One region of the Sporofaciens sp. SGI.106 genome, then DNA from elsewhere that is predicted to be linked to it. Evidence: predicted binding sites of a transcription regulator. Region 1 holds the regulator's gene; each other region holds the start of a gene.
The links. The regulator Rex, encoded in region 1, represses fermentation and respiration genes when NADH is low (regulators of the CRP and FNR family bind a similar motif). The targets are predictions, from matches to a motif close to ATTGTTAANTANTTAACAAT.

Region 1 (3,289 bases):
TTTTTTCTCCAGATAGTAATCGTAATTTCCTATATAATTTACAAAGGTCTGGTTCACCAGATCCAGAATTCGTGAGGCGGTCTGGTTGATGAAATAACGGTCGTGGGAAACGTATAACACGGTGCCGGTGTAATCGTTGAGGGCTTTTTCCAGTATTTCTTTGGAAGCTATATCAAGGTGGTTGGTAGGCTCATCCAGAATCAGAAAATTCGCTTCTGAGAGCATGAGTTTTGCAAGAGATACCCGACCTCTTTCTCCACCGCTCAAATCCCCGATCAGTTTAAAGACGTCGTCGCCTGTAAACAGAAATGCTGCCAGCATATTACGAATCTGGGTGTTGGTAAGAGAGGGGTAATCATCGGATATTTCCTCAAAAATGGTCTTGTCCATGTGAAGGACGTGATGCTCCTGGTCGTAATATCCGATTTTGACGTTCGTTCCCAGGGTAAATGTACCGCTGTCTGCCGGAAGTACCTGATTCAGTATCTTGAGCAGTGTGGTCTTTCCCGTTCCATTATCACCGATTATTGCTACGTGTTCCCCGCGTTTAATCTCGAAGCTTATATTGGAAAATAATGTCTGCGGCGGAAAGGATTTGCTCAAATTCTCTACAGAGAGTACATCATTACCGCTTACACAGGAAGGCTCAAGTGTCAGGTGGATTTCACTGTGGATTTCTGCAGGTTTCTCCACCAGAGTCATTTTGTTCAGCATTTTTTCACGGCTTTCTGCCCGCTTAATAGATTTTTCCCGATTGAAGGAGCGCAGTTTTTCGATGACGGCTTCCTGATGTTTGATTTCCTGCTGCTGGTTTAAATATTCTTTCAGTCTGGCATCCCGGATCATCTGTTTCTTCTGTGCGAAGGCTGTGTAATTTCCGGGGAACATCATGATATTTCCCAGTTCGATTTCAATGACCTTTGTTACGACACGGTCCAGAAAATAACGGTCATGGGATACAATGAGAACGGCGCCCGGGTAATTCAGAAGATAAGTCTCCAGCCATGCAATAGAATTCAGATCCAGGTGGTTGGTAGGCTCGTCCAGAAGAAGGACATCCGGGCGTGTCAGCAATAATTTACCCAGCGCGACACGGGTCTTCTGACCGCCGGAGAGGGTGTCGACCGGTTTCCCAAATTCAGACTCTTCAAATCCCAGTCCTTTCAGTACTCCGGTAATCTCGCTTTCGTAAGCGTATCCATTTTCCCGCTCAAAGGTATCTGTCAGCCGATGATAGGTGGTAAGTCTGTCTTCCAGCTCCTGTCCGGACAGAGATGATAATTCCTCTTCAATAGAGCGGATCTGACGCTCCATCTCGATGACATCTGCCTTGGCAGTTTTTACTTCTTCGTAAATCGTATGACCGGTAGTGACTTCCTGGTGCTGGGACAGATATCCGAGAGTCTTTCCTTTGGCAAGAGTGACAGAACCGTCATCCAGGGAAAGTTCCCCCACGATCATCTTAAGAATCGTGGATTTGCCGGCACCATTGAGACCCACCAGTGCTGCTTTTTCGTGTTCTTCTATATGAAAAGAGCCATGTTTTACAATGACTTCTTCTCCAAAAGCTTTTTTGATGTTATGGCATGATAAAATCATGGCATGACCTCCTAAACCTAGTATTACTCACAATAATTATAACGAAATTTATGCAAAATACAACTAAAAGTTTGACTTTGAGTTGACAATTCTATATAATATTATGAAGAGAAACAAATCGGGAAGGTGAGACTAGTGGAAGAAAGAGAAATTTCTCAGGCTGTAATACGAAGACTTCCAAGATACTATCGCTATTTGGGCGAGTTGCTTGAAAATGGTGTAGAACGTATTTCCTCAAATGAGCTGAGTAAGCAGATGAAGGTGACGGCATCCCAGATTCGACAGGATCTGAATAATTTTGGTGGATTTGGACAACAGGGATACGGATATAATGTAAAATATTTATACACGGAGATCGGGAAAATCCTGGGGCTTGAGAAGAACCATAATATGATTATTATCGGAGCCGGTAACCTGGGACAGGCTCTGGCAAATTATGCGGCATTTGAAAAGAGAGGATTTGTTCTGAAAGGGATATTTGATGTAAATCCTACCCTTGCAGGTGTGTCCATTCGTGGTGTTCCGATTCGAATGATGAGTGAATTGAGAGAGTTTATAGGCAAAAATGATATTGAGATTGCCGCACTTACTATACCGAAGGCAAAAGCGATTGACGTTGCAAATGAACTGGTAGAGCATGGAGTCAGAGCAATCTGGAACTTTGCTCATACAGATTTGAATCTGCCGGAACATGTCATTGTTGAAAATGTTCATCTGTCAGAGAGTCTGATGAGGTTATCCTATAATATCAGCCGATATAACGAGGAGCATAAAACAGAATAGAGTGAGTCTTGAAACGAAAGTGGGACGTGTAATGTCGGTCTGTGCTGTGCAGGCTTTCTTTACACGTCTTTTGCGTATAGTCAGGCTGAAAATAAGAGGAGGAAAAGAGATATGATATATTTACCGGATGGAAATCAGATGAAGGAGGCGGACCGCCACACCATCTGTGATCTTGGGATTCCATCTCTGGAACTGATGGAGCATGCAGCAAGAGCCTGTGTGGAAGTTATGGAAGATCGAAAAACAGATCTGTCAGATGTGTGCATTGTGTGTGGCTCCGGCAATAATGGTGGAGATGGATTTGCGATTGCAAGGATGCTGCTGGAGAAAGGATATTCTGTTAAGGCGGTTCTGGCGGGACGCATGGAGAGCAGGACCCCGGAGACAGTGTATCAGATGGATTTGTTTGAAAAAGCAGGAGGAACAGTCAGTGAATGGAAATCCGGAAAATATAGTGTCATAGTAGACGCCTTATTTGGCGTAGGATTGAATAGAGATATAGAGGGAAGATATGGCGAGTTGATTGAAGAGATGAATCAGGCAGAGGCAGTCAGGTTTGCCGTGGATGTGCCGTCGGGAATCAGTGCGGCAGACGGAAGAATACTGGGGCATGCATTTCATGCAGATGTGACAGTAACCTTTCAGAGGGGAAAACTGGGGCTCTATATGGATCCGGGACGGCAGATGGCCGGTGAGGTAATCGTAACGGATATCGGTATCAATACAGAATGCCTGGATGAGGATATTCATACAGTCTGTGCCCTGGAGGAGAAGGATATTAAGAAAATGATGCCGGAGCGCAGGGAAGATTCCCATAAAGGAACCTATGGAAGATTGCTTGTGATTGCAGGCAGTAAGGGGATGGCGGGAGCAGCCTGGCTGAATGCATATGCGGCATATATGACAG
Region 2 (3,289 bases), on a different contig from region 1:
TCCTTGATGTCAATGTGGGGCTTCCGGATATTGATGAAACTGCAATGATGAAGGAGGTTGTTGCAGAGATTCAGAGTGTTACCAGCCTTCCGCTTCAGATTGATACAGTAAGCACGGAAGCTATGGAAACTGCCATGCGGATTTATAATGGAAAGCCTATGATCAATTCTGTAAATGGCAAGCAGGAGTCCATGGATCAGGTTTTTCCTCTGATCCAGAAATACGGTGGTGTAGTTGTTGGCCTTACTCTGGACGAAGAAGGTATTCCTGCTACAGCGGAAGGACGTCTCAAAGTGGCACAGAAGATCATAAGCGAAGCCGAAAAATATGGAATTGATAAGAAAGATATTGTGATCGATGTACTTGCCATGACGGTCAGTTCTGACCCTGAGGGGGCAAAGACAACGCTTGAGGCTCTGAAGCTGGTGCGTGAGGTGTGTGGAGTGAGAACGGTGCTGGGAGTATCCAATATTTCCTTTGGTCTTCCGTCCAGACCTGTCATTAATGCGAATTTCTATACGATGGCGATGCTCAATGGACTAAGTGCGGGTATTATTAACCCTTCTTCTGAAGACATGATGCGTTCCTATTATTCCTACTGCGCACTTATGAATCTGGATGAGAACTTTGGAGAATATATTGCGCATTATGCGAATCAGAGTGCAGCGGCGTCCGGTGTGACATCGGCAGGGACAGGCCAACTTCAGAATACAGCGGGTAATGATGGGAAAAGTGAAATCACCCTGCAGCACGCAGTGGAAAAGGGGCTTAAGGAGGAAGCGGGAGCCGCTGCCCGGAACCTTCTTGAAAACCGGGAGCCTCTGGAGATTATCAATGAGGAACTGATTCCTGCACTGGACAGCGTGGGAAAAAGATTTGAGAAGGGTACCGTATTCCTGCCCCAGCTTCTGATGAGCGCGGAGGCAGCAAAGATTGCCTTTGCGGTGATCAAGGAGAAGTTGGCGCAGAATGAGACTTCACCTGAGAAAAAAGAAAAAGTAATCCTTGCAACAGTCAAAGGAGATATCCACGACATTGGAAAGAATATTGTTAAGGTTCTTCTCGAAAATTACGGCTTTGAAGTGCTGGATCTGGGTAAGGATGTAGCACCGGAGAAAATTGTGGAAACGGCAGTGAAAGAACAGGTGGAGCTGGTTGGACTGAGTGCTCTGATGACTACAACTGTAGTCAGTATGGAGGAAACAATTAAGCTTCTCCGTACTGAAAAGCCGGATTGTAAGGTGATGGTAGGCGGTGCCGTCCTGAATCAGGAATATGCGGACATGATAGGAGCAGATTTCTACGGAAAGGATGCAATGCAATCCGTTTATTACGCACAGAAAATTTTGAAAAATCAATAACATGTTCCTGATTTTGTACACATCTCTGTATTGACACAAAATTAACATATAGATATACTTAACGTGCAATACGAAAAAGCAAATAACAGGAGGAAATGGTTCTATGATGAGAGGACTGAATACGACCGTCAGACAACTGAGAAGACGGGTGTTTGAAGAGGTAGCGAGACTTGGTTTTAAGGCAAATGCGGAGACATTATGTGATGATATGGAAGCAATTCCATATAAGCTGGTAAATGACGAGAGTAAGTATCGTGATAACGTTTATCGTGCCCGTGCGGTTGTGAGAGAGAGACTGAGACTTGCAATGGGTCTTTCCCTTCGTCCAGAAGACAAACCGGTTCATCTGACCGCCGGAGTGGAGGCAAGTAATATTTCTGATAAGTATTATGAACCGCCGCTTATGCAGGTAATCCCGTCTGCCTGTGCTGCGTGCGAAGAGAGAGGATATGAGGTCAGCAATATGTGCAAGGGATGTCTGGCACATCCATGTATGGAGGTCTGCCCCAGAGGAGCTATCTCCATGGTAGACAGACATTCTTATATCGATCAGTCCAAATGTATAAAATGCGGCAAGTGCAAATCTGCCTGTCCGTATGATGCCATTTCCCAGAAGGCGCGTCCATGTGCAAAAGCATGTGGTGTGGGAGCTATTGAGAGTGATCATCTCGGACGCGCCCGTATAAATAATGATAAATGTGTATCCTGTGGTATGTGTATGGTAAACTGTCCGTTTGGAGCCATTTCCGACAAGTCACAGATTTTCCAGCTTGCCCGTGCACTCAGTGAAGGGGATCAGATCATTGCTGAGATCGCACCTGCATTCGCTGGCCAGTTTGGAGATAATATTACACCGAGAAACTTAAAGGCAGCACTTCGTGAGCTTGGATTTGCAGAGATGTATGAGGTTGCTCTTGGTGCCGATATCGGAGCTATTTCCGAGGCGCACCATTATGTGGAGAAGGTAGCAACGGGAGAGCTTCCGTTCCTTCTGACTTCCTGCTGTCCGTCCTGGGCTATGATGGCGAAGAAATTCTTCCCGGATATGATTGACCAGATATCCCAGGAGCTGACACCTATGGTCGCTACAGCGCGTACCATTAAACAGGAACATCCGAATGCCCGCGTGGTATTTATCGGTCCATGTGCGGCGAAAAAACTGGAGGCTATGAGAAGAACGGTAAGAAGTGATGTGGACTTTGTTATCACGTTCGAGGAACTTCAGGCAATGTTCGATGCAAAGGATATAAATCTGGAAGATTTTGAGGCAGAATCCTCCTTCCATAACGCTACAGGAGCCGGACGTGGCTATGCGGTTGCCGGTGGTGTGGCAGAGGCTATAGAAAAATGTATTAAGGAATATTATCCGGATGTAGATGTAAATATTGAGCATGCAGAAGGGCTTGCAGAGTGTCGTAAGACTTTGACCCTTGCTAAGGCAGGTAAGATGAATGGCTGTCTGATCGAGGGAATGGGATGCCCGGGAGGCTGTGTGGCCGGAGCAGGTACCAATATACCGGTTCCGAAGGCTCAGAAGACGATCAAGGAATTCGTGAAAGCATCATCCAAGCAGCTTCCACCGAAGGAACTTGCAGAAATTGAATTAAAGTAGAATGAAAAAACGGGGGATATCCTCCGTTTTTTGATGTGCAATTTTTTATTGTGTTAAAAGAAATATAATGCTAAAATATATCCGTAGTTTGAATGTGAACGGAAAACGTATTGAGGAAATGTAATTATGAGAGAAGAGATATTAAACTATACACAAAACAGGGAACTGTCCTGGCTGAAATTCAATCAGAGAGTGCTGGAGGAGGCACAGGATCCTAAGGTTCCCCTTCTGGAACGCATGAAATTCGTGGCTATTTTCACCAGTAATCTGGATGAGTTTTTTATGATTCGTGTGGGCAGCCTTTTTGATATGGTAG
Region 3 (3,289 bases), 140 kb from region 1:
GCTTTTCATCAAACTGGAATTCCAAAGTCGCTTCTCTGTTCTCGAACTTTGCTTCTGTTGTCACCAAGACGCCGTCTTTATCTGCTTCAAATGTGTAATCGCCATGCTCAATAAACTGACCGCACTCATCTTCACCTGCCTGCCAGGATTCCAGCGCTGAAAGGAAAGAATCCGTTGTAAGCGGAAGTCCTGAATCAGCAAGCTGCTGCTCAAAGGTGAATTCACGCATATCCTTCCACTGTTCAATGGTAGCCTCATCAGCCTCAGAACAGTACTGAATCATGAATTCCACTACCTGTTCAAGCGTTGCCTGATCATATTCTACCGTTGTAACCTTACTTGCACATCCGGTAAAGGTAAGCACAGCTGTAAGCATACATAATAATAAGCTAATCTTTTTCTTCACTTTGCCTCACCTCACTAAACCGTTCCGTGTTTTTTTGCCGGGCGGTCTTCTCTCTTTGTGAAGAGCATCTCAAACGCACCGATAACATACTTTCTGGTATCAGCTGGCTGAATGATCGTATCTACATATCCTCTTCTTGCTGCTGATAACGGACTGGACTGCAATTCCTTATATTCTGCTGCTTTTTCTTTAATTGTAGCCGCATCCGCATCTGCATACATAATCTTTGCTGCAAGACCTGCATCCATCATACCGATTTCAGCTTCCGGCCATGCATATACCATATCTGCTCCGATAGACTTACTGTTCATTGCCACATAGGCACTTCCGTATGCTTTACCGATCACAACATTTACCTTCGGAACGGTTGCATTTGCAAAGGTGTAAGTCAGTTTTGCAACAGCCTTTGCCAGGTTCTTTTCAGAACACTTGCTTGCTGCAAATCCATTTACATTTGTCAGAGTCAGTACCGGAATATTGAAAGCGTCACAGAATTCTACAAACTCTGCAGCCTTCTTTGCTCCTCTTGCAGACAGAGAGCCATCAAACTCTGCAACAAGATTTGCTTCTGCATCATATACCTTGGAACGGTTTGCAACAGCTCCTACTGTCATACCATTCAGGCGGATAAAACCTGTAACCATATCTTTTGCATAATTTCTCTTTGTCTCAAAGAAAATGCTGTTGTCAGAGATATTAGCAAGTGCGATTGCTGTATCCTCTGTTGCATTCTCAATACCTGCACATACACGATTCAGATCATCCAGACATTCATCATAGGATGCATCCTCTTCATTGTTACATGGTAACATACATACCAGTGAACGGATTCCTGTAAGAATCTCAGCCTCTGTTCCCACAACATCTACCAGTCCTGCTTCCTCACTCTGGAATGCAGCGGATGATGTATCACATTTACTGATCTCATTTCCCGGAATAGCATTCGGAGAATTTACAAACAGCCTTGCTTTGTCAGCTTCCATAAAAGTAAAATCTGTCAGAGCAGGAATTACGGACAATCCACCTCCGCAGGTTCCGAAAATTGCAGTAATCTGCGGAATCACACCAGATGCCATTGACTGCTTCATATACAGGCTTCCAAATGCCTCCAGAGCATCTGTTGCTTCCTGAAGTCTCATTCCTGCACAATCCACAAGACCAATCACCGGTGCACCCATCTTCATAGCCATATCGTAGATATTAGCAATTTTCTTTGCGTGCATCTCACCAATTGCTCCGTTCAGCACTTCCGGATTCTGGCTGTATACGTATACCAGGTTTCCGTCGATCACTCCATAACCGGTAATTACACCATCACCAGGAGTTTCTTTTTCCTGCATGTTGAAATCTGTTGTTCTTGCTGTAACAGCACCGCCGATTTCGACAAAGCTTCCTGCATCAAGTAAAGCGGCAATTCTCTGACTTGCTGCACTTTCTGTTGCCATGTTGCTCATAGTCAAGCCCTCCATTTTCTCAGATATTTAAATTGGGTTTTTCTTATGTGTACCATAAACTAATAAAAGTAAAACCAAATTTTCTGCCGAGTATATTATATCCGTTTTCATGTAAAACTTCAACTATTTTTCTCCATTATTTGTTAATTTCTTCACGAAAAAAGCGGCTCGAAAATTTCGAGCCGCCTGTAAGTTTCTGTTTTTAAACTTTTATTTCTGATTTCTGAACTGTACAGGGGTGATTCCGTAAGCTTTTTTGAACAGTCTGTTGAAATGTTCGACATTCTGATATCCTACGGTCAGTGCAATATTCTCAACGGTCATACTGCTTCCCTTCAGCATGGCACGAGCTTTCTTCATCCGTATCTTTTTCACCAGCTCTCCGAATGTCATTCCGGATTTTTCTTTGATGTATTTGGAAAGATACGGTTTTGACAGGAAGAACTTTTCGGAAAGATCATCCAGTGTAACATCAATATAATTTGCCTGAATATAATTCATAATTTCAATCATGCGGGCATCCTTACAGCCTTCGGAGCTCTTAATCTCATCCAGTTTATTGACCGCAACGATCAGAGCCTCGATAGAAGCTTTGATGATATCGGCATCAATACCAACTCCCCAGCATGTCTTGCCCTTGCAGATGATTCCCACGTAAGCCACAGCCTTGGAAGAAGATCCTCTGGTAAGAGAATGCTCTTCATAGAATCGAAGTTCATAGCTGATGTTAAAGTACTGTTTGATCGCGTTGCTGACTGCATCCAGACGTCCGTTACCGGATGCAGTTACCACTCTCTGGTCATTGCCATGCTGAATTGTTGCGTCAGCGATAATACCATCTGTCTGTTTGAAATGGCATTCTTCAATAGAGAACACACTCTTGGCATTGACATAGCTGTCGCTGAAAATCTGGTATACCCACTCCGGTGTCAGCTCTTTGTGCGCTTTGTCGGATACGTCCTTCACCAGATATCCAACTTCCTCCCGCATCTTCTCAGGCAGGTTGATTCCATAGCTCTGTTTCAGAATATAATTTACGCCGCCTTTTCCGGACTGGCTGTTAATACGGATAACATCAGAATCGTATTTTCTTCCCACATCCTGCGGATCGATCGGCAGATACGGAACCGTCCATGTTTCACAGTTTTTCTCTTCTCTCCATGCCATTCCTTTTGCAATCGCATCCTGATGAGAACCGGAAAATGCTGTAAATACCAGGTCTCCCGCATATGGCTGACGCTCATATACGTGCATTCTGGTCAAACGTTCATAGGTCTCTCTGATCTCTGCCATATTAGAGAAATCCAGTCCCGGATTCACTCCGTGGGAATACATATTCATTCCCAGTGTAATGATGTCCACGTTACCGGTACGCTCACCATTTCCGAACAGTGTTCCTTCGATTCGGTCAGCTCCTGCAAGGATGCCT

Region 2: ACQRCC_RS06840 (4Fe-4S dicluster domain-containing protein) is a predicted target of Rex. The motif match lies at 1,391-1,410, and genes of this name have one in related genera.
Region 3: ACQRCC_RS01085 (acyl-CoA carboxylase subunit beta) is a predicted target of Rex. The motif match lies at 2,000-2,019, and genes of this name have one in related genera.

What each region holds. Positions count from the first base shown of each region.
Region 1 is NZ_JBNPMZ010000001.1:73,478-76,766, forward strand. It holds gene ACQRCC_RS00320 (ABC-F family ATP-binding cassette domain-containing protein) at 1-1,599, opposite strand, end outside; gene ACQRCC_RS00325 (redox-sensing transcriptional repressor Rex) at 1,735-2,382, shown strand; gene ACQRCC_RS00330 (NAD(P)H-hydrate dehydratase) at 2,494-3,289, shown strand, end outside.
Region 2 is NZ_JBNPMZ010000006.1:150,798-154,086, forward strand. It holds gene ACQRCC_RS06835 (homocysteine S-methyltransferase family protein) at 1-1,361, shown strand, start outside; gene ACQRCC_RS06840 (4Fe-4S dicluster domain-containing protein) at 1,465-2,973, shown strand; gene ppk1 (polyphosphate kinase 1) at 3,100-3,289, shown strand, end outside.
Region 3 is NZ_JBNPMZ010000001.1:217,575-220,863, forward strand. It holds gene ACQRCC_RS01080 (OadG family transporter subunit) at 1-406, opposite strand, end outside; gene ACQRCC_RS01085 (acyl-CoA carboxylase subunit beta) at 421-1,860, opposite strand; gene ACQRCC_RS01090 (2-isopropylmalate synthase) at 2,071-3,289, opposite strand, start outside.